One region of the Bacillus sp. AK031 genome, then DNA from elsewhere that is predicted to be linked to it. Evidence: a T-box and tRNA genes for the amino acid it is inferred to sense, from the RefSeq annotation. Region 1 holds a T-box; the other holds one or more tRNA genes.
What was found. A T-box is a leader RNA that pairs with one kind of tRNA and senses whether it is charged. The one in region 1 lies ahead of proS (proline--tRNA ligase), so its partner is inferred to be a tRNA-Pro.
Positions count from the first base shown of each region.

Region 1 (11,942 bases):
CGATAAAGTAGTCGGATTTTCATGAAATTTACTGTATCCTAAGTGCTTTTTACAAACCTGAATTGGTAAGTTGTGTTGATATGTAAGATTTGGTTCATTAGAAGGTTGTCGGTATGCCCCCTCCTACTGCTCTCTATATTGTGCCAACATACGTTTTGTCAGGCAGAAATTAACTAAAAGGATTATATATAACAATGGATAGATGGGAGCTGAATACCAAAGCTTCCACTGTTCATGGTGAAATGAGCCGGTGATAACCAATACCCACTCAAACAGGAGGGCAAAGGCTGACCAGGCTGAGATGTATATTATTTTAATTGAAAGGGCTCTATTAAGAGGAAAAAAGTTAAGGAAGAGAATATTCACCTGTGGATACAAACCAAAAACAATAAATAATGTTTGCGCATCCACACCTTTACCGAAATACCAGTATAATTCATATTTGAATTCTAGAAATATGTCTGTTAGAAGCTGCAATACAAGCGCGAACAGTGAAGTAGCATACATTTCAATTTTTGAAAGTTTTTTTGCTTTAAGAACAACTGCTGTATTCAAAATTAGTATAGAGGATAGCAGGAATAGCATGTTGACCGCCTTAAATGATTTTTGTTCTTAGTATTGAGTTTCATCCCATCCTTTATTCTCTTTATTAACAGCTTGCCATAAGATAAACAGTCCAAATCACAAATTGATTTGGACTGTCCTAAGAGATGATTAATAGGCTTTCGCCCAATACACTAAATGTTCTGCCTCCTTGCCGCAGCAAACACATTCGTTTGAAACATTTTCTCCTTCAAAAGGAATGCAACGTGATGTAGCTCCTGTCTCTTCTTTAATTTTGTCCTCGCAAGCTTGGCTGCCGCACCACATGGCTTTGATAAATCCTTTGTTGGCATCAAGTTTTTCTGAAAACTCCTCAAAGTTCAATGCTACACTCGTTTTTTCTTCGCGGTGATTCAGGGCTTTTTCAAACAGATTGTTTTGCACAGCATCAAGAAGTTCTGCAATCTTGCTTTCTAATTCTTCAAGGCTTACCGTGACTTTTTCACCAGTATCCCGGCGGGCTATGACGACCTGATTGTTCTCGATGTCACGAGGACCAGCGTCCAAGCGAAGTGGAATCCCCTTCATTTCATACTCATTGAATTTCCATCCAGGCTTTTTGTCACTTGCATCAATGCCGACACGGAATGAACCGGCTAAACTTTTTTTGAGGTTGTAAGCAAAGTCGAGAACGCCTTCTTTATGCTGAGCGATTGGCACGATCATCAACTGAGTAGGAGCGGCTTTGGGCGGAATGACCAGCCCTCGGTCATCGCCGTGAACCATGATCATGGCGCCAATGATTCGTGTGGTAAAGCCCCAGGATGTCTGCTGTACATATTGAAGGTTTCCTTCGCGGTCGGAGAATTGGATACCAAATGCTTTGGCGAAACCGTCGCCTAAATGATGTGAAGTACCTGATTGCAAGGCTTTTCCGTCATGCATAAGACTTTCGATTGTATACGTATATTTTGCACCGGCAAATTTTTCTTTCTCTGTCTTCTGCCCTTTGATGACAGGGATAGCAAGGATGTTTTCGCAAAGCTCGGCATAGACCTCAAGCATTTTTACTGTTTCTTCATGGGCTTCTTCATCCGTTTCGTGGCAAGTATGACCTTCCTGCCAGAGAAATTCGAGTGTGCGCAGGAATGGCCTTGTTGTTTTTTCCCACCTGACGACATTGGCCCACTGGTTATACAGCTTTGGCAGGTCACGGTAAGAGTGGATGATGTTTTTGTAATGCTCGCCGAACAGAACTTCTGAAGTCGGGCGTACACAAAGGCGTTCCTGAAGTTCTTCTTCACCGCCATGAGTCACCCAGGCCACTTCAGGAGCAAACCCTTCAATATGGTCTTTCTCCCTTTGAAGCAAGCTTTCCGGTATGAAAAGCGGCATATAGACATTCTCATGTCCAGTCTCTTTTATTCTTTTATCCAATGCATCTTTAATGTTTTCCCATAGTGCGTAGCCATATGGACGGATGATCATCGACCCGCGGACACTTGAGTAATCGATTAACTCGGCTTTTGTTACAACATCTGTATACCATTGGGCAAAATCTTCATCCATGCCAGTGATGCTCTTCACAAATTCTTTTCCCATTCCTTGCACCTCCAATTTTTATAAAAACAAAAAAAGCCCCGCTAAGTTAGGGACCAGAAAACTGGCGGTACCACCCTAATTCAAAGCAAAGCTTTACACTCATATCATGATAACGGCATGACCGCTGCAAGAGCTACAGAACTCAAAGGCAGGTTCGAATGACGGTCAATAGGAGCCTTGCAGCCGGAAGCTCCCTCTCTGTGAAAGACGAAATCAATCTACTGATCCTTCTCAGTGTTTTCAGTTATTTTAAAGTATTATATTTTCCCAGTTGGAAAATGTCAATTTAAAATTTTCGGCTTTTTCGGTGCCTGGTATAAATTCTGGATTTTGTACCAGGCACCTATGATGACTGAAAATTAGACAAAGTGTCTAGAATGCTAATAGAATAAGAAGTAAAGGAGACGACTCATGATTCAGGTAAAAGTATTTGATTATGAGCATGAAAAAGATTTAGAGAAGGATATGAACAAATTTCTGAAAACAGTCGATGAAGGCAATATTGTTGATATCAAGTACCATGTGGCCGCGATGCCGGAAGAGGAGGATGAGCAGATCTACTGTTTTTCCGCGATGGTGGTGTATAAAAAGTGAATGGAGGGGCGGTTATCACTTTACTGCTTTAAAGCGCTAAGAGGGACAGTCCCTTATTGCGCTTTAAAGCAGTAAAGTGTATTCCAGAACAAAAAAACCCGCTTCAGCCAATAATGGCTCGAAGCGGGTTTTAAATTACTGTCCCAAAGCATTCAACGCAGCATTTACTCCTGCGAGCCTCCCGGTCACCAGGGCAGACGTGATGTTATAGCCGCCTGTATACCCGTGAATGTCGAGAACTTCGCCGCAGAAGAACAACCCTTCCATTTTTTTCGAAGCCATGGTTTTGGGCTGGATTTCCTTTACTGAAACTCCGCCCCCGGTAACAAAGGCTTTCTCGATGGAGAGGGTGCCGTTGACGGTGAACCGGAAACTTTTTACCAGACGGGCAAACTCCCTGATTTTATCTCCGGGAATCGTCACTCCCGGCTGTGCAGGGTCGATCTCGGCACGCTCAAGCAGAAACAGCAGATATCTTTCGGGAACCAATCCTTTTAGAATGTTTTTGACTGCTTTTTTCTCTTCTTCTTTTTTGATGAGAGAATTGAGCTCTTGAAACAGCATTTCTTCATTTTTGTCAGGGATGCTGTCGATATTCATGGTCACATGGTCCAGTTTCCACTTTTTCATCGCTTTGACGACATATTGGCTGCAACGCAGCACGGCCGGCCCTGAAATGCCAAGATGGGTGAAGATCATGTCCATTTTGTGGGTGATCAACGGCTTGCCTTTTGGATTCAGGACACTAAGCTCTATATCCCTTAAAGAAAGTCCTTGAAGCTCCTTTTCTTTAATGAATGGTTCATCCGAAGTCAATGGAACTTCTGTGGGGAACAGATTTGTTATCGTGTGGCCAGCTTCTTCGGCCCATGCGTACCCGTCGCCTGTTGAACCAGTATGGGGCACGGATTTTCCGCCGACTGCGATAATGACCGACTTGGCTGCAATTTCCTCACCCGATTCAAGGGTGACCCCGGCAGTTTGTCCATTTACATAGTTCACTTTCCTGACAGGACAATTCTTGCGGACATCAACCTTCAATTCGCTCATTCTATTTAGAAGGGCATCCACGACTGACTGTGCCTTATTGGAGACAGGGAACATCCGCCCGTGGTCTTCTTCCTTCAGGGCTATCCCAAGATTTTCAAAAAAAGCGATAATATCTTCATTATTGAAGACGGAAAATGCGCTGTAGAGAAAACGGCCGTTTCCGGGGATATGCTTGATAATTTCTTCGATCGGCAGACGGTTGGTCACGTTACAGCGGCCGCCGCCTGAGATGGCAAGTTTTCTTCCGAGTTTGCTGCCTTTATCGATAAGGAGTACCTTGCCGCCGTTTTCCCCGGCTGCGATGGACGCCATCAACCCTGAGGGACCGCCTCCGATTACGATTACATCATATTTTTTCATATTTACACCAACTTTCAAGCTTTCATCGCTAATTTTAATGTTATTTGCCATAGATTACAATCTTTCCGCCAATAGCTTTCTAGTTGTGTTTCAGAGGTCTGGGTAGTAAACTACCTATAGTGTGAAATTAGATGTTTTTGAAAGGGATTTTTTATGTCATCGACTTTAATTAGAGGTACGTTTATATTAACGCTCGGCGTATTTATTTCAAAATTTCTCGGCCTTTTTTTTGTTATACCGTTTTACGCTTTACTTGGCGATGAAGTTGAAGCGACTTCCTTGTATTCTTATGGATATGTCCCTTACACGATTTTTTTGACGATTGCGACGGCGGGTGTTCCCCTTGCAGTGTCAAAGTTCATTTCTAAATATAATTCGCTGCAGGAGTACAGTGTCGGCAGGAAATTGTTCAAGTCCGGCCTTGTCCTGATGACCCTTACCGGTGTCGTTTCATTTCTGATTATGTATGCCTTTGCCCCGTTCTTTGCAAAAATAACGATTCCAAATGATGAACAGGTTATCACGGTTGAGCAGGTTACGACGGTCATCAGAGCTGTCAGCTTTGCTTTGATCATCATCCCGTTCATGAGTTTGATCAGGGGATTTTTCCAGGGGCATAACTCAATGGGACCGACGGCGGTTTCCCAGGTTATCGAGCAAATTGTCCGTATCGTCTTCTTGCTTGTCGGTGTGTATGTCGTCCTGTATGTCATTAAAGGCGAAATGACGACCGCCATCAGTGTGGCCACTTTCGGAGCGTTTGTCGGAGGGGTTGCGAGTCTTGCCTCCTTGATTTGGTACTGGTTCAAAAGGAAGCCTCACTTTGACAAGATGCTGGAAGGGGATAAAGGAACCGTTGATATTTCTTTGGTGGAAATCTATAAAGAAATCATTGCTTATTCGATTCCTTTTATCTTTGTCGGCATTGCGAATCCGCTGTTTCAGCTCGTCGATCAGGTGACGTTCAACAGAGCGATGGGGGCAATCGGCAATGCCGATATTGCCGATACAGCATTTGGTGTCCTGAACTTCGCATCGCATAAACTGGTCATCATTCCGGTTTCACTTGCGACAGCCTTTTCAATGTCTCTGCTTCCTTTGATTACTTCAGCGTACACGCAGAATGAATACGGAAAGATGAACCGCCAGCTGGATCAGACATTCCAGATCCTGCTGTTTTTAACCATTCCGGCAGCTTTGGGGATTTCCCTATTGGCAGAACCGACTTATACATTGTTCTACAGCCACAGTGACCTGGGGACAGAAGTGTTGAGAACGTATGCACCTGTTGCGATCTTGTTTGCTTTATTTGCTGTCACAGCAGCGATCCTGCAGGGAATCGATAAACAGAAATATACCATTCTCAGCCTGCTTGTCGGCTTGCTGATAAAACTTGCCCTGAACATTCCATTGATCAAACTGATGGAAACTCAAGGTGCAATTCTTGCCACAACACTGGGATATCTGGCTGCAACCGCCATCAACCTTGTTGTCATAAAAGTTTACGGAAACTACCGGTACAATACAGTGGCCAGAAGAACCTTATTGATCTTAATGTTCAACGTTGTAATGGGTGTCGCAGTCATCATTCTATACGGAATCCTGGCTCGATTCCTGGATCCGGCAGCCCAGATGCAGGCTATTGCCCTTGTTGCTATTTGCGGGCTGGCCGGAGCTGGTATTTATTTCTACTTAAGCTTCAGGTCAAGGCTTGCTGATAGATTGTTTGGTGAACGGGCCGCCAAGGTCAGAAGAAAGTTAAAGCTTGGACAGTAGTAATTCTATAAGGCTGTTTTCTGAAAGAGCCTTTATAAAATTTGCTATTCCAGGTAAAAAATAAAGAGGCGGTCTGTGTAGCCGCCTCTTCATTTTTTTGTTTTTTAAAAAGGGGAGTTAACTAGTAGCCCAACTGTCTTTGAATTCTCTCTACTTGTCTCTCCAAACGGTCTATACGGCGGTCCAATCGCTGATATTGTCTTTCAAGACGGTCCAGCCTTGTTTCAAAATTGCCGTATCCGCCTCCATAGCCCCCATCATAACCCGGTGTTTGCGGGAATCCGGGGAGAGGCAGAAAGAGGCCGCCCTGGCCTTGTTGTCGATGATACATAAGTGCACACCTCGCATTATTTTTATATTCACTACAGCCTATGCTTCATTTTAATTAGCGTATAGGCAATCACCTACAGGACAGGAAGTGAACTGAAATGAGATTAGATAAATTGTTATCGAATATGGGATACGGAAGCAGAAAAGAAGTGAAGAAGCATTTGAAAGGCGGAGGTACGCTTGTGAATGGGGAGGTCGTAAAGGACCCGAAGTTTCATATTGATCCTGACAAAGATATGGTTACCGTTCATGGAGAGGAAGTCGTTTATAAAGAATTCGTCTATTTGATGATGAACAAACCGCCGGGAGTCCTGTCTGCCACCGAGGATACGGAAGGGGAAACGGTCATCGATCTGCTTGAAATGGAGGATCAAATTTTCAATCCGTTTCCGGTAGGGAGACTGGATAAGGATACAGAAGGACTGCTGCTGATCACGAATGACGGGCAGCTCTCACATCAACTGCTTTCGCCGAAAAAACACGTCCCGAAAACGTATTTCGCCATCATAGATGGAGAGGTCACAGAAGAAGATGTCAGCGCTTTTGCTGAAGGAGTCGTTTTGGATGACGGCTATAAAACAAAGCCCGGAGACTTGGAGATCATCTCATCCGGTATAAGATCGGAGATTCAACTGACGATTACCGAAGGAAAGTTCCATCAGGTGAAAAGAATGTTTGAATCAGTTGAGAAGCGGGTGACTTATCTTAAAAGAATGACAATGGGGCCTCTCCCGCTGGATGAAACGCTTGAGCTTGGAGAATACAGGGAGCTGACGGATGAAGAGGTTGAGGAGTTAAGAAACTATAAAGTGGAGAACTAAGAAAAGAGCTGATGCCCGGGGCGTCAGCTCTTTTTTGCTTTTTATGCTGTTGAAGATTAACATTCACTTTAGTGTTCGTTGACTATGTAGCTAGGAGGTCATTTTAACCTTCTTTTCCGTCGTTGTCCATTGGCCTCTGCAAGGACTTTCTACCAGGTCATTGTAGGCCAATACATTCAGATCTCTTTGAATGGTGCGCGGAGTAATGCAGAACTCATCTACCAGGTCCTGTGTTGAGACAGTTCCATTCTTTTTAATGTAAATGTAGATTGATTTGATTCGAGTCAGCATTCGATTTGTTGAAGGTTTCAAAAAACCACTCCCTCATCTTTTTTCCCAAAGGCCAGCCTGAATATCAGCTTTAAGAGTTTTTCTCATCAAGGAATTTTATCCGTTTGAGACAGCTCCTTTTCATTTGGTTTTTCATAGATGCCGGAACACTTATATTGTACCCTTCTTCAATGGCTTTTTCTAGAAAAATGTCCAAATTTACAAAAAATTTAAATTCCATTGAGCTCATTGATACTAGTATTATATGTAATATATTGAAAAAAATTAAAACTTTTTTTTCGATAATCCGTATCTACCTTTAAGGAGGGGAATTCATGAACACCTTAAATGTCTCAATCAAGCAGGGCGGATATGAAACAGGGAGTGCCTTAATACAGGATATTTCCTTTTCGATCCATCCTGGGAGAATTCTCGGGATGATTGGATCAAATGGAGCGGGGAAGACTACGACAATCAAAGGAATGATGGGGCTCTTGCCGTTTATGGAGGGGGAATCTGGTATAGCAGATAATGTCTCTTATTCTTACATTCCTGAGAGGCCCGTTTATTATGATGAACTTACACTTTGGGAACATATAGAGTTTGTCGGCAGTGTAGAAAATATTCCTCATACGGTCTATAAAAGAAAAGGGGAAGAGCTTTTGAAGAAATACCGGCTGATTGAACACGCCCATCAGTTTCCTTCCACCTTTTCAAAAGGGATGCAGCAAAAAGGAATGATTGTCCTTGCTCTTCTTACAGAGCCGGAACTCTTGATCATTGATGAACCGTTCATCGGGCTGGACCCGAATGCAACGAAATTAATGCTGCGGTCTTTAGAAGAAGAGAGGGAAAGAGGCGGAGGGATCTTAATGTGTACCCATGTATTGGACACTGCCCAGAGGATCTGCGATGAGTTTGTCGTTATTGACCGGGGGAGTGTGCTTGCTTCTGGCAGTCTGGACCAGGTCTTGAAGGAATGCGGAGCGGAAGGCGGAAGCCTGTATGATTGCATCCCTGAAGAAGAGAGGGAAAACATTGACTAGCTTTGGCCTGTTTTTAGCGAGGTACCGCAATAATATCCTTTATCAATATAATGTAATCAAATCGGTAGCTGACTGGACTGTCATGCTTTATATCATCATTCCCGCAATGGTAATTGGGACACTGATATACCGTTCATGGTGGCAGGAGATCCCTGCTTGGGCGGAAAGGCTGCCGTTTCAGTTGTTTTTCTTCCTAGCGTTTTTATTTATCCTAAGCGGCTATTTCCGGACCTTTGTGTTGGAAGCCGACCAGGTTTTCCTTGTAAAGCATAAGAAAATCTTCCTGGCCCTGAAGAGGTGGGGAATAGTAAGCTCTTATTTCTCTATGACCATAATGACAGTTTGTATAGGTGTCTTTCTGGCGCCTTTTTGGCTGAAACATTTTGAAATCAGCATGGAAGCTTTTGGTGTGTTTCTATTATTCTTCTTTTGTTCGAAAGTAAGCCATACTGCTGTCAAAGGGACAATCGTGGGATTAGAGAAGAGCTGGAGCAAAACAGTATTTTCATTTTCGGCCATTTTCTTGCAGTTGGTGCTGTGGGCAGGTACCTACCGGTTGGTTGAAGGAGAATCCTATTTGCCGTTGGCAGCGGCCAGCATCTTATTAATCGGGCTTACGTTCATGATTAATGGCAGGCGGATACGAAGTAAGAAGTCGATTGCCTCCGATTTGCAGATTGAAAGAAGCTTGAAAGTGAAATGGATTTCCCTCATTTTCCAACTATCTTATCATGTTGAAAATGACAGCATAAAACCGCCGAGACAGAAACCAAGAATATTCAGGAAATCCCAGACGATCTTCAAGAACAGGACGGCGTACTTTGGGTTTTTAGAATTTTTCATCAAAGTCATGATGAGAAATTTCTCTTACAGTGGAACCTACCTTCAATCCCTTGGTGCACTCTCATTCTCTCAACTTGTACTGCCGCCCCTCTGGCTGAAGCTGGGTGCCGCATCGTTGATCGCTTTATCAATTCTGGCATGGAATGACTGGGCTTGGAATAAGCTCATCGCAATGCACCCAATTGGAAACAAATACAAGAACCAGTTGGAATTAATGAGGGCCAAAAACACAACAAAGACAGCTGCGTTCATCCCATTCCTGCTCATCCTGTTATTTTCTTTGCTGCGCTACTTCAGTGTACTATAATAGCGCTTTACCCCTTTAAAGCGCTAAGAGGGACAGTCCCTTATCGTGCTTTAAAGGGGTAAAGCGCCAGTCGCAAAGGTTTGCATGAGGCGGGATAATGTTTAGAATAGGGAGTAGTTACACCATTTAGGAAAAGGAGACTCATATATGAACATTAATTGGATGGATGAAGTAGAAAAACGAAAAGATGATTTGTTAAAGGATTTGCAGCAGTTCCTACAGATCAAGAGTATCCTTGACGAGGAAAATACGACAGAAGAGGCTCCGCTTGGTGAGGGAGTCAAAGAAGCACTTACATATTTATTGAAGCTTGGCGAGAAAGACGGGTTTTCGGCGAAGAATGTGGACCATCTTGCAGGCCACCTGGAATTCGGCCAGGGAGATGAATTGCTTGGCGTTCTCTGTCACGTAGACGTCGTTCCCGAGGGAGACGGCTGGAGTGTCGATCCTTTCGGCGGAGAAATCAAAGACGGCAAGATTTTTGCCAGAGGAGCGATTGATGACAAAGGCCCGACGATTGCAGCCTATTATGCCATGAAAATCGTTAAAGAACTGGGCATACCGCTTGGCAAGCGAGTCAGAATGATCATCGGAACGGATGAAGAAAGTGACTGGAGATGTGTAGAACACTATTTCAATGTCGAAGAAATGCCGACCATGGGCTTTGCTCCGGATGCAGACTTCCCGATTATATATGCCGAAAAAGGGATTGCCGATTATGATTTGGTAACAGGAACAAACCCAGATAAAAAACTGGATTCAGATATCGAAGTCCTGAGTTTTGAAGCAGGAAGAAGATACAATATGGTCCCTGACTTCGCACAGGCCAAACTGGCTGTTTCAACGGACAACTCCCGGTTTGTTCAGCAATATGATTCATTCCTTGATTCCCAGCAGCTAACAGGCAAGTATTATATCGAGAATGGAGACTTTATCCTTGAACTTGAAGGAGTTTCTGCTCATGGGATGGAACCGAATAATGGAAGGAATGCTGGATTGCTGCTCGCCAATTTTTTGAGCGAAGCGGACATTGATCCATCATCTAAGGATTATTTTACTTTTATCAATAACTATTTCTATGAGGATTCAAGAGGAAAAAATCTTGGAATTAATTATGAGGATGATATCACAGGACCTTTGACAATTAATGTCGGAAAGATCCGCTATCATTATCAAAACGGAGGCTCTATCGGATTGAATATGAGATACCCGGTAACATTCCAGCTTGAGGATGCGAAAAGCAAACTGGAGAACCTGGTACAAGGACATAACTTATCCATCGAGAATTTCTCTGATTCCAAGCCTCACCATGTATCAAAAGATCATGTTCTGGTAAAAACCCTGCAAAAGGTTTACGAAGAGCAAACGGGTGATAAAGGGGAACTATTAAGCATCGGCGGCGGAACCTATGCCCGTTCATTGGAGTCAGGTGTCGCATTTGGAGCGTTGTTTCCTGGAAGAGCAGATGTAGCGCACCAAAAGGATGAGTACATGTTCGTCGAAGACCTGTTAAAAGCAACGGCTATCTATGCACAGGCAATAGCAGAGCTTGCACAGGAATAGTTTTTGGAAAGGGAGAGAAGAAATTGGATAACGTGATACTGAATGGACAGATCATTGACAGAGACAAAGCGAAAGTGGACATTGAAGACCGGGGATATCAATTCGGAGACGGAATTTATGAAGTGATCAGAGTATACAATGGCAAGCTTTTTACCGTTGATGAACACCTTGAAAGGCTGTATCAAAGCGCTGAAAAAATCAGTATGGCCATCTCTTACACGCTTGAGGAGCTTAAGGGTCTATTCACTTCTTTAGTCCAAAGAAACAACATAAAAGACGGAATCGTCTATTTGCAATTCACACGCGGAGTGGCTGCCAGACAGCATCACTTTCCGGACCAAAGTGTGAATCCGGCTTTCTCGGCTTACACAAAAAAGATGGAACGGCCTAAAGAAAAGCTGGAAAATGGTGTTCAGGCAAAGCTGGTTGAAGATGTCCGATGGCTGCGATGCGACATTAAAAGCCTGAATCTTCTCGGCAACATCATGGCCAAACAGGAAGCTGCCGAAGCAGGATGCTTTGAAGCCATTTTGCACAGAGGAGACACCATCATGGAGGGATCATCTTCCAACATGTTCATCGTCAAAGATGGAGCCGTTAAAACACATCCAGCAACCAACCTGATCCTGAACGGCATCACCCGCAGAGTCATTTTGGAAATTTGTAAGGAACAGGGTATCACAGTAAAAGAAGAAGAATTCACCATTGAAGAGCTGCTGGCTGCAGACGAAATCTTCCTTGCCAGCACCACGTCAGAAGTCATGCCGATCGTTAAAATAGGCAACGAGTTTTCATTAGAATCACCTGGTGAAATCACCAAGAAACTCCAATCTCAAT
Region 1 is NZ_CP096424.1:895,798-907,739, forward strand. Features, by position in the region: gene M1E09_RS04515 (CBO0543 family protein) at 124-585, opposite strand; gene proS (proline--tRNA ligase) at 715-2,145, opposite strand; T-box leader at 2,191-2,389, opposite strand; gene M1E09_RS04525 (sporulation protein Cse60) at 2,557-2,739, shown strand; gene M1E09_RS04530 (NAD(P)/FAD-dependent oxidoreductase) at 2,875-4,149, opposite strand; gene M1E09_RS04535 (putative polysaccharide biosynthesis protein) at 4,303-5,925, shown strand; gene M1E09_RS04540 (hypothetical protein) at 6,047-6,256, opposite strand; gene M1E09_RS04545 (pseudouridine synthase) at 6,354-7,076, shown strand; gene M1E09_RS04550 (DeoR family transcriptional regulator) at 7,167-7,388, opposite strand; gene M1E09_RS04555 (ABC transporter ATP-binding protein) at 7,682-8,392, shown strand; gene M1E09_RS04560 (ABC transporter permease) at 8,352-9,542, shown strand; gene pepV (dipeptidase PepV) at 9,690-11,105, shown strand; gene dat (D-amino-acid transaminase) at 11,129-11,942, shown strand, end outside.

Region 2 (11,942 bases), 1.2 Mb from region 1:
TGATGTACTTCAAGTTAAATTCAAAGAATCCGGCGGATACCAATTCGAGGCCGACATCCGGTCTGTCCTTCATGGATTGAATTTTGCAGACTTTGATTATAGTACTCCGATTGCCACCCTTAGCGGAGGGCAAAAAACAAGGCTTGCTCTGGGAAAATTGCTCCTGACAAAGCCGGATATCCTCATTCTCGATGAACCTACCAACCACCTGGATATCGATACGCTTTCCTGGCTGGAACAGTATCTCCAAGGCTATGAGGGTGCGATTCTCATCGTTTCCCATGACCGTTACTTTCTGGACAAAGTCGTTAACCAGGTATATGAAGTATCACGTGCCAACTCAAAAAAATATTTTGGTAACTACAGTCAGTTCCTCGAAATGAAAGCAGAAATGTTCGAGAGGGAAATGAAACAGTTCGAACGCCAGCAAGAGGAAGTCGCCAAGCTGCAGGATTTTATCCAACGGAATATCGCCCGTGCCTCTACTACCAAACAAGCTCAGAGCAGACGCAAAAAGCTCGAGCGTATGGAGTTGATGGACAGGCCTCAAGGAGATGAGAAATCAGCTAACTTCTCTTTCGCCATCGACCGCCAAAGTGGGAACGATGTGCTTAAGGTAAACGACCTTGCCATTGGATATGGAAATGATGTGATTTCGTCTTCCCTGACTTTGTCGATGTCAAAAGGGGACAGCGTGGCTCTCGTCGGGCCTAACGGAGTCGGAAAATCAACCCTTTTGAAAACATTGATCAAAAGACTGGACCCTATTGAAGGAAGTTTTTCATTCGGTTCCAATGTATCCATTGGTTACTATGATCAGGAACAGGCCGAATTATCATCCAATAAAACGGTTTTAAACGAACTCTGGGATGAATACCCGATGAAAGATGAAAAAGAGATCCGGACTGTCCTTGGGAACTTCTTATTTTCTGGTGAAGATGTCCTGAAGCCTGTAACAGCTCTCAGCGGCGGAGAGAAAGCAAGACTTGCCCTTTCCAAGCTCATGCTCCAAAAGGCAAATCTCCTTATCCTGGATGAGCCTACCAACCACTTGGACCTTGATAGCAAAGAAGTGCTGGAAGCTGCCTTGATCGATTACCCAGGCACCATCTTATTTGTTTCGCATGATCGTTACTTCATCAACAGAATTGCCACGAAAGTGATTGAACTGTCCGTAAACGAAGCAACAGAATTTCTTGGAGACTATGATTATTATCTTCAAAAGAAAAGAGAGACGCTGGAACTTGCCCAATTGGAAGAGAACAGCAAAGCTAAAGAACAGACTAATCCCAAACAGGAAAAACAAAACTATCAGCTCGACAAAGAAGCGAAAAAGCTTGAGAGGCAGCGCAGAAGGCGCGTGGAAGAGTTAGAAGGACTGATGGAAGAACTTGAGGAGAAAGTCAGTACCATCGAAGCCGAGTTATGTGACCCGGATGTCTTTCAAGATCATGAACGAGTCATTAAACTGAATTCAGAATTGGAAGAAGCAAAACAATCATTAGATGCCTATATGGAAGAATGGACAGAAGTTGAAGAGTTACTTCAATCATAAAAAGCGCAAACTCCCCGTTTAGACACGACAGAAAAATGTTCCAAAGAGAAAAAAAGGCTGCAGGAATCGACTCCCGCAGCCTTTATATATGTAAGTGATTCAGTTATTCACATAGAAAACAAGACTATTTCATTATTTAGTCAGTGTACTCCACAAAGTTATTCACAGAACAATTGTTAATTTCTCTTTATTCACAACACTTTTCCACATTATCCACAATTTAATCCACAGTTATCCCCATTACTAACAGAAAAATAGGAATATTTTCCTTAGGATTTTACACATACATCTGCCTACTTACTAACAACTTATCCACAAACTGTGTACAAAACACATGTTCTTATTTCCTATCGAAGAATTACAGTATTTTTATTAGTATTTTCCCACATTTTATCCCCATAAACTTTTAATAGCTTTTGAAATCATCCACTTTTTATCCCCATATTTAAAAAAGCTTGAGAGATTTTATCCCTCAAGCTTAAAAATTCTCGATATCCAATCCAGGATTCGCATTCATCGCCATTGACCCTCTTTTTCCCTTTTCAAATTGGATCGTCCCTGCTGCAGCAATCATTGCTGCATTATCTGTACAAAGTGAAAGAGGAGGAATAATAAGTTCAATGGGCTCAAGTCCACTGAATTCTTTTTCCAAAGCACTTCTCAGCCCTTTATTAGCTGCTACCCCTCCAGCAAGCAGTACCTGCTGTACCTTAAGTCTTTTCGCTGCTTTTCCCGTCTTGGTTACCAGGACATCAATGACACTTTCCTGAAAACTTGCAGCCAACGTTTCTGGAGGAATAGTTTCCCCGCGCTGCTCAGCATTGTGGACAGTGTTGATAACAGCTGATTTAAGTCCACTGAAGCTAAAGTCAAAAGAGTCAGCCTCAAGCCATGCCCTCGGCAGATCAATCTCTGGTTTCCCTTCAGCAGCCAGCCGGTCAATGTGAGGGCCGCCCGGATATGGAAGCCCCAGTGTGCGTGCTACCTTGTCATAGGCTTCCCCTGCAGCATCATCTCTTGTTTCTCCAATCACTTCAAATGAACCATGTTCTTTCATATACACCAATTCAGTATGGCCGCCTGAAACAACTAGTGAAAGCAGCGGAAATTTCATCTCCGTTACCAAACGGTTGGCATAAATATGGCCAGCAATATGATGGACTCCAATAAGAGGGAGATCTTGAGCAAAAGCTAATGCCTTTGCAGCGTTGACACCGATCAGCAAAGCACCTACAAGTCCAGGCCCTTCTGTAACAGCTATAGCATCCATTTCCTTCAAGGTCATACCGGCTTGTTCCAACGCTTCCTCAATGACGATGGTGATTTGTTCTACATGGTGTCTGGAAGCAATCTCTGGAACAACCCCCCCAAAACGCTTATGGCTTTCGATCTGGGAAGCCACAACATTGGAAAGAATCTCTTTCCCGTTTTTCACGATAGCCACAGCTGTCTCATCACAGCTTGTTTCCATTCCCAGTATATACGTGTCTTTACTCATATAATTTCACCCACATAACTAATGCATCCTCTTGGTTGTCAGAATAATAATTTTTACGGATCCCGCCTTCCTGGAATCCAAACTTTCTGTATAATGATTGTGCCGGAGTATTACTTACCCTTACTTCAAGTGTCATCGATGCTGCACCCATTTCCTTGGCTATCTCCACCATTGCGCCCAAAAGCCTGTCTCCCAAGCCTTTGCCCCGGTAAGATGGCAGCACGGCCACATTGGTGATATGCCCCTCATCCACAATGATCCAAACACCGCAATACCCAACAACTTGCCCATTGTCTTCAATAACTATGTATGTGGCAAAGTGGTTCTTCTCAATTTCATTGAAAAAAGCGTCCCTGCTCCATGGAATGGAAAAAGAATTAACCTCCACTTGCATCACATCATCCAAATCTTCGATACTCATCAACCTGATTGTGTAATCACTCATAATCTAATCCTCAATATCACTACTATTTTTGAGATTCTCTCCACTTGGCTTCTGCTTCAGCGAGCCTGATATAGTTAGGTACCAGTTCATGGACAGGCACTTCATCGGACTCCATTCCCAGCCTGATCAACTCTGAAGGGCGAGGGTTATGGCTGGCCATATCAGCAAATTCCGCCTGGTCTCCAAGCTTCTCACTCAAAACTTCCCGATGAACCAAGATATCATGGCCTGTAAATAGAACTCTTTCATCAAATGTTGTTAAAAATTCCGCCCACTCTGCTGCAGGAAGATTGGCATCCTCTTTCATACATTGCAACTTTCCATCTTGGAACTTATAGAGCCCTGTATACAGCTGGCCGCGGCGTGCATCAAACAGCGGGGCTATCAAGCCGTTATAGTATCTGCCCGAAGATGCCAAGACGGCCAGACTCGAAACAGCTGCCACAGGAATTCCCAATGACCATGCAAGAGTTTTAGCAAGGGTAACCCCAATTCTTACTCCCGTATAAGAGCCCGGCCCGTTTGCCACCACTATTTTATCAAGCTCACAGGGAGCAACGCCGCATTCCTTCATCAGCATCTCCACTGCCGGCATGGCTCTCAAAGAATGGTTTTTCTTTATATTGGTGATGAATTCACCGATTATTTCATTGTCACTGGATAGCGCAATTCCTAATTGATAATTGGACGTGTCAATCGCCAGGATTTTCATTCAAAAATCTCCTTACATAACATTTCATAACGGGAGCCGGATGGTTCAAGCATAATCATTCTCTCGTGCTCTGACTTTCTTCTGATGGTCACAGCAAGCTTCTCTTCCGGCAGTTGTTCTTCAATCAAGTGAGCCCACTCAACTACCGTGACACCTCCGCCAAGGAAGTATTCATCAAAACCAAGATCCTCAAAAGAATCATCCAACCGGTAGACATCCATATGATACAGAGGCAGGCGCCCCTGATATTCTTTAATAATCGTAAAGGTAGGACTGTTCACATTCCTTGTAACACCCAAGCCCTTGGCCAAGCCTTTTGTAAAAGTCGTCTTTCCTGCACCCAGATCTCCTTCTAAAGTGAGAACATCATTCTCTGCAAGCTTTTCCGCAAGCCTGCCGGCAAACTCTGCTGTCTGATCTGGACTGCCGGATACTAATTCATACGTAGACATAAATTTCTCCTTTGATGGTATAAAAAAACCTTAGGATAAATGCATTTCCTAAGGATGAAGTATATATGTAGTTTACCCGATTTAGGCAAGTTGAGCAAAAAATCTTTCCTTTAGACATAAAAAAATAACGAAACATGGTTTCGCTATACTCATAAAGTAATAGATGGCGGTCCGGACGGGACTCGAACCCGCGACCTCCTGCGTGACAGGCAGGCATTCTAACCAACTGAACTACCGGACCAAAGATTTTTGCCGACAGGCAAAATATCTGTCCTTAATGTAAGGACTAGATTCTGATTGACAAAATATCTATCCTTAATATAAGAATTAGATACTTGTTTAAAAAAATGGTATTGCGGGGGCAGGATTTGAACCTGCGACCTTCGGGTTATGAGCCCGACGAGCTACCGAACTGCTCCACCCCGCGACGATATAAAAGATTGTTACAGCCTGGCGACGTCCTACTCTCACAGGGGGAGATCCCCCAACTACCATCGGCGCTGAAGAGCTTAACTTCCGTGTTCGGCATGGGAACGGGTGTGACCTCTTCGCCTTAATCACCAGACTGTATTCAGTTGAAAGAACATCGTTCTCTCAAAACTAGATAAAGTATGAAGAAAAGAAAGTATTCCGAGTTTCGCTATAATTGTGGTTAAGTCCTCGATCGATTAGTATCTGTCAGCTGCACGTGTCGCCACGCTTCCACCTCAGACCTATCTACCTGATCATCTTTCAGGGATCTTACTCACATAAAGTGATGGGAAATCTCATCTCGAGGGGGGCTTCATGCTTAGATGCTTTCAGCACTTATCCCTTCCGCACATAGCTACCCAGCGATGCCTTTGGCAAGACAACTGGTACACCAGCGGTGCGTCCATCCCGGTCCTCTCGTACTAAGGACAGCTCCTCTCAAATTTCCTGCGCCCACGACGGATAGGGACCGAACTGTCTCACGACGTTCTGAACCCAGCTCGCGTACCGCTTTAATGGGCGAACAGCCCAACCCTTGGGACCGACTACAGCCCCAGGATGCGATGAGCCGACATCGAGGTGCCAAACCTCCCCGTCGATGTGGACTCTTGGGGGAGATAAGCCTGTTATCCCCGGGGTAGCTTTTATCCGTTGAGCGATGGCCCTTCCATGCGGAACCACCGGATCACTAAGCCCGACTTTCGTCCCTGCTCGACTTGTAGGTCTCGCAGTCAAGCTCCCTTGTGCCTTTACACTCTGCGAATGATTTCCAACCATTCTGAGGGAACCTTTGGGCGCCTCCGTTACTCTTTAGGAGGCGACCGCCCCAGTCAAACTGCCCACCTGACACTGTCTCCCACCCCGATCAGGGGCGAGGGTTAGAAGTTCAACACAGCCAGGGTAGTATCCCACCAGCGCCTCCACCGAAGCTGGCGCTCCGGTTTCCAAGGCTCCTACCTATCCTGTACAAGCTGTGCCAAAATTCAATATCAGGCTACAGTAAAGCTCCACGGGGTCTTTCCGTCCTGTCGCGGGTAACCTGCATCTTCACAGGTACTATAATTTCACCGAGTCTCTCGTTGAGACAGTGCCCAGATCGTTGCGCCTTTCGTGCGGGTCGGAACTTACCCGACAAGGAATTTCGCTACCTTAGGACCGTTATAGTTACGGCCGCCGTTTACTGGGGCTTCGGTTCGCACCTTCGCTTGCGCTAAGCACTCCCCTTAACCTTCCAGCACCGGGCAGGCGTCAGCCCCTATACTTCGCCTTACGGCTTCGCAGAGACCTGTGTTTTTGCTAAACAGTCGCCTGGGCCTATTCACTGCGGCTCTCTCGGGCTTGCACCCTAACAGAGCACCCCTTCTCCCGAAGTTACGGGGTCATTTTGCCGAGTTCCTTAACGAGAGTTCTCTCGCTCACCTTAGGATTCTCTCCTCGCCTACCTGTGTCGGTTTGCGGTACGGGCACCTTTTTCCTCGCTAGAGGCTTTTCTTGGCAGTGTGGAATCAGGAACTTCGGTACTATATTTCCCTCGCTATCACAGCTCAGCCTTCACGGTGACGGGATTTGCCTCATCACCAGCCTAACTGCTTAGACGCGCATATCCAGCAGCGCGCTTACCCTATCCTCCTGCGTCCCCCCATTGCTCAAACGGAAAAGAGGTGGTACAGGAATATCAACCTGTTGTCCATCGCCTACGCCTTTCGGCCTCGGCTTAGGTCCCGACTAACCCTGAGCGGACGAGCCTTCCTCAGGAAACCTTAGGCATTCGGTGGACAGGATTCTCACCTGTCTTTCGCTACTCATACCGGCATTCTCACTTCTAAGCGCTCCACCAGTCCTTACGGTCCAGCTTCTCAGCCCTTAGAACGCTCTCCTACCACTGACACCAAACGGTGTCAATCCACAGCTTCGGTGATACGTTTAGCCCCGGTACATTTTCGGCGCAGAGTCACTCGACCAGTGAGCTATTACGCACTCTTTAAATGGTGGCTGCTTCTAAGCCAACATCCTGGTTGTCTAAGCAACTACACATCCTTTTCCACTTAACGTATACTTTGGGACCTTAGCTGGTGGTCTGGGCTGTTTCCCTTTCGACTACGGATCTTATCACTCGCAGTCTGACTCCCATGGATAAGTCTTTGGCATTCGGAGTTTGTCTGAATTCGGTAACCCGATGAGGGCCCCTAGTCCAAACAGTGCTCTACCTCCAAGACTCTTACTACATGAGGCTAGCCCTAAAGCTATTTCGGAGAGAACCAGCTATCTCCAAGTTCGATTGGAATTTCTCCGCTACCCACACCTCATCCCCGCACTTTTCAACGTGCGTGGGTTCGGGCCTCCATTCAGTGTTACCTGAACTTCACCCTGGACATGGGTAGATCACCTGGTTTCGGGTCTACGACCACATACTCATTCGCCCTATTCAGACTCGCTTTCGCTGCGGCTCCGTCTTTCCGACTTAACCTTGCATGGGATCGTAACTCGCCGGTTCATTCTACAAAAGGCACGCCATCACCCGTTAACGGGCTCTGACTACTTGTAGGCACACGGTTTCAGGTTCTATTTCACTCCCCTTCCGGGGTGCTTTTCACCTTTCCCTCACGGTACTGGTTCACTATCGGTCACTAGGGAGTATTTAGCCTTGGGAGATGGTCCTCCCAGCTTCCGACGGGATTTCACGTGTCCCGCCGTACTCAGGATCCACTCAAGAGGGAACGAAGTTTCGACTACAGGGTTATTACCTTCTGTGACGAGCCTTTCCAGACTTCTTCGTCTACTTCGTTCCTTTGTAACTCCGTATAGAGTGTCCTACAACCCCAAGAGGCAAGCCTCTTGGTTTGGGCTAATCCCGTTTCGCTCGCCGCTACTCAGGGAATCGCGTTTGCTTTCTCTTCCTCCGGGTACTTAGATGTTTCAGTTCCCCGGGTCTGCCTTCCATACTCTATGTATTCAAATATGGATACTGCACCATTACGTGCAGTGGGTTCCCCCATTCGGAAATCTCCGGATCAAAGCTTACTTACAGCTCCCCGAAGCATATCGGTGTTAGTCCCGTCCTTCATCGGCTCCTAGTGCCAAGGCATCCACCGTGCGCCCTTTCTAACTTAACCAAATGGTTAATCAAACAATATCTCATAAGAGATATCCTAAAATGGCAAATTCTCGGTTCTTTCTTGACTTTCTTCATATATCTTTATCTAGTTTTCAAAGAACAATGTTTTGACGGTATTAAACCATCAAAACTGAACAAAACAAAATCAAATCGTCACGTCTCATATATCCTTAGAAAGGAGGTGATCCAGCCGCACCTTCCGATACGGCTACCTTGTTACGACTTCACCCCAATCATCTGTCCCACCTTAGGCGGCTGGCTCCAAAAGGTTACCTCACCGACTTCGGGTGTTACAAACTCTCGTGGTGTGACGGGCGGTGTGTACAAGGCCCGGGAACGTATTCACCGCGGCATGCTGATCCGCGATTACTAGCGATTCCAGCTTCATGCAGGCGAGTTGCAGCCTGCAATCCGAACTGAGAACGGTTTTATGGGATTTGCTAAACCTCGCGGTCTTGCTGCCCTTTGTACCGTCCATTGTAGCACGTGTGTAGCCCAGGTCATAAGGGGCATGATGATTTGACGTCATCCCCACCTTCCTCCGGTTTGTCACCGGCAGTCATCTTAGAGTGCCCAACTGAATGCTGGCAACTAAGATCAAGGGTTGCGCTCGTTGCGGGACTTAACCCAACATCTCACGACACGAGCTGACGACAACCATGCACCACCTGTCACTCTGTCCCCCGAAGGGGAAAGCCCTATCTCTAGGGTTGTCAGAGGATGTCAAGACCTGGTAAGGTTCTTCGCGTTGCTTCGAATTAAACCACATGCTCCACCGCTTGTGCGGGCCCCCGTCAATTCCTTTGAGTTTCAGTCTTGCGACCGTACTCCCCAGGCGGAGTGCTTAATGCGTTAGCTGCAGCACTAAAGGGCGGAAACCCTCTAACACTTAGCACTCATCGTTTACGGCGTGGACTACCAGGGTATCTAATCCTGTTTGCTCCCCACGCTTTCGCGCCTCAGCGTCAGTTACAGACCAGAAAGTCGCCTTCGCCACTGGTGTTCCTCCACATATCTACGCATTTCACCGCTACACGTGGAATTCCACTTTCCTCTTCTGTACTCAAGTCCCCCAGTTTCCAATGACCCTCCACGGTTGAGCCGTGGGCTTTCACATCAGACTTAAGAGACCGCCTGCGCGCGCTTTACGCCCAATAATTCCGGACAACGCTTGCCACCTACGTATTACCGCGGCTGCTGGCACGTAGTTAGCCGTGGCTTTCTGGTTAGGTACCGTCAAGGTACCGCCCTATTCGAACGGTACTTGTTCTTCCCTAACAACAGAGCTTTACGATCCGAAAACCTTCATCACTCACGCGGCGTTGCTCCGTCAGACTTTCGTCCATTGCGGAAGATTCCCTACTGCTGCCTCCCGTAGGAGTCTGGGCCGTGTCTCAGTCCCAGTGTGGCCGATCACCCTCTCAGGTCGGCTACGCATCGTCGCCTTGGTGAGCCGTTACCTCACCAACTAGCTAATGCGCCGCGGGTCCATCTGTAAGTGGTAGCTAAAAGCCACCTTTCCACTTTTCCTCATGCGAGGAAAAGAAATATCCGGTATTAGCCCCGGTTTCCCGGAGTTATCCCAGTCTTACAGGCAGGTTACCCACGTGTTACTCACCCGTCCGCCGCTGACTTCAGGGAGCAAGCTCCCATCAGTCCGCTCGACTTGCATGTATTAGGCACGCCGCCAGCGTTCGTCCTGAGCCAGGATCAAACTCTCCGATAGAAGTTTGACTTGCTCATTTGCTAATTTTAAAGTGTTAGCAACTTTGTAAGAACTGTGTTCTTACTAGAATTAACGTTGACGTTTTGTCTTGTTTTGTTCAGTTTTCAAGGTTCAATCAGTATATTATGGAGCGGGTGAAGGGAATCGAACCCTCATCATCAGCTTGGAAGGCTGAGGTTTTACCACTAAACTACACCCGCATATTAAATTGCTCACTGGTCGGGAAGACAGGATTTGAACCTGCGACCCCTTGGTCCCAAACCAAGTGCTCTACCAAGCTGAGCTACTCCCCGTTTTGTCTCTCATTCCTCAAAACAGGATTGAGTTGATTTGTAAATGGCGCGCCCGAGAGGAGTCGAACCCCTAACCTTTTGATCCGTAGTCAAACGCTCTATCCAATTGAGCTACGGGCGCAATTTGTTTGCATTGCTTAATTGGTGCGGCCGAGAGGAGTCGAACCTCCACGGGGTTGCCCCCACTAGGCCCTCAACCTAGCGCGTCTGCCATTCCGCCACGACCGCGTTGAAAAGCGACAAGATCTATTATATAATTTCTAGCGTTAGATGTCAATAACCTTTTTTAAAAAGAAAAGTGCGGGTGAAGGGACTTGAACCCCCACGCCTTGCGGCGCCAGATCCTAAGTCTGGTGCGTCTGCCAATTCCGCCACACCCGCATGATGAAAGTTATTTTGCTGCGCAAAAAACTTTGGTGAGCCATGAAGGACTCGAACCTTCGACCCTCTGATTAAAAGTCAGATGCTCTACCAACTGAGCTAATGGCTCTTAATGGCTGGGCTAGCTGGATTCGAACCAACGCATGTCGCAGTCAAAGTGCGATGCCTTACCGCTTGGCTATAGCCCATCATTTTTAAATTCTCGCAAACGCGAGGTTTATAATATAACATGTTTTATTGAACAGTGTCAAGCACTTTCCTCAAAAAATTAATGGCGGTCCGGACGGGACTCGAACCCGCGACCTCCTGCGTGACAGGCAGGCATTCTAACCAACTGAACTACCGGACCAAAGATTTTTCACGGAGTGAAAATATCTGTCCTTAATATAAGGACTAGATTCAACTTGGCAAAATATCTGTCCTTAATGCAAGGACTAGATTCAACTCAGGCAAGATATCCTTCCTTAATGTAAGGAATAGAATATACTTATCATCACTTTCGCAAAGGGAATTTAAAGGTACGCTTCGCTGCGCAAATTAAAGAATGTTTATTTTACTACGCTTCGCTTCGTAAAAAAACCTGGTGACCCATACGGGATTCGAACCCGTGTTACCGCCGTGAAAGGGCGGTGTCTTAACCGCTTGACCAATGGGCCATTAGATAATGGCGGAGAAGGAGGGATTTGAACCCTCGCGCCGCTTACACGACCTACACCCTTAGCAGGGGCGCCTCTTCAGCCACTTGAGTACTTCTCCACATCTTCATAAAAATGGCTCCGCAGGCAGGACTCGAACCTGCGACCGATCGGTTAACAGCCGATAGCTCTACCACTGAGCTACTGCGGAACAAAAAGTATTGTTTGTCGTTTGTCGACTCTTATTATTATACTTACATCCAATATGCTTGTCAACGAAATTTTTCACGTAATTATTGTTGGATTATTTTTCACTTTCCAATCTTAGTTTCCCTTTGCACTTCCCGCATACATAACGGTCTGTATTGATCCTCTTTCTTCTTTTGTAAACGAGCCGGCATGATGTGCATATATAAACAATAATCTTCCTTTTCTTTTGTGAAGGGGCAGACAGCGGAGTACAGTGTCTTGGGGCATCCACTTTCTGAAGCAGTTCACGGAAGTCTCTGTCCCTGTGTTTGTATCCTTTTCCCTCTATGTGTAAATGGTAATGGCATAGCTCATGTTTGATGATACCGGTAAGTTCCTCAATGCCATGCTCCGCCAAATACTTAATGTTGATTTCAATATTATGGGACCGCAGCATGTATCGGCCGCCT
Region 2 is NZ_CP096424.1:4,016,849-4,028,790, forward strand. Features, by position in the region: gene M1E09_RS20440 (ABC-F family ATP-binding cassette domain-containing protein) at 1-1,555, shown strand, start outside; gene tsaD (tRNA (adenosine(37)-N6)-threonylcarbamoyltransferase complex transferase subunit TsaD) at 2,034-3,053, opposite strand; gene rimI (ribosomal protein S18-alanine N-acetyltransferase) at 3,046-3,498, opposite strand; gene tsaB (tRNA (adenosine(37)-N6)-threonylcarbamoyltransferase complex dimerization subunit type 1 TsaB) at 3,521-4,210, opposite strand; gene tsaE (tRNA (adenosine(37)-N6)-threonylcarbamoyltransferase complex ATPase subunit type 1 TsaE) at 4,207-4,662, opposite strand; tRNA gene M1E09_RS20465 (tRNA-Asp) at 4,827-4,903, opposite strand; tRNA gene M1E09_RS20470 (tRNA-Met) at 5,016-5,089, opposite strand; rRNA gene rrf (5S ribosomal RNA) at 5,111-5,227, opposite strand; rRNA gene M1E09_RS20480 (23S ribosomal RNA) at 5,311-8,246, opposite strand; rRNA gene M1E09_RS20485 (16S ribosomal RNA) at 8,423-9,974, opposite strand; tRNA gene M1E09_RS20490 (tRNA-Gly) at 10,101-10,174, opposite strand; tRNA gene M1E09_RS20495 (tRNA-Pro) at 10,191-10,267, opposite strand; tRNA gene M1E09_RS20500 (tRNA-Arg) at 10,312-10,388, opposite strand; tRNA gene M1E09_RS20505 (tRNA-Leu) at 10,410-10,495, opposite strand; tRNA gene M1E09_RS20510 (tRNA-Leu) at 10,567-10,648, opposite strand; tRNA gene M1E09_RS20515 (tRNA-Lys) at 10,682-10,757, opposite strand; tRNA gene M1E09_RS20520 (tRNA-Gln) at 10,762-10,836, opposite strand; tRNA gene M1E09_RS20525 (tRNA-Asp) at 10,921-10,997, opposite strand; tRNA gene M1E09_RS20530 (tRNA-Glu) at 11,230-11,304, opposite strand; tRNA gene M1E09_RS20535 (tRNA-Ser) at 11,314-11,404, opposite strand; tRNA gene M1E09_RS20540 (tRNA-Asn) at 11,420-11,494, opposite strand; gene M1E09_RS20545 (SprT family protein) at 11,588-11,942, opposite strand, start outside.
Region 2: it has a tRNA-Pro gene. The T-box ahead of proS (proline--tRNA ligase) is inferred to sense a tRNA for this amino acid. The anticodon was not compared.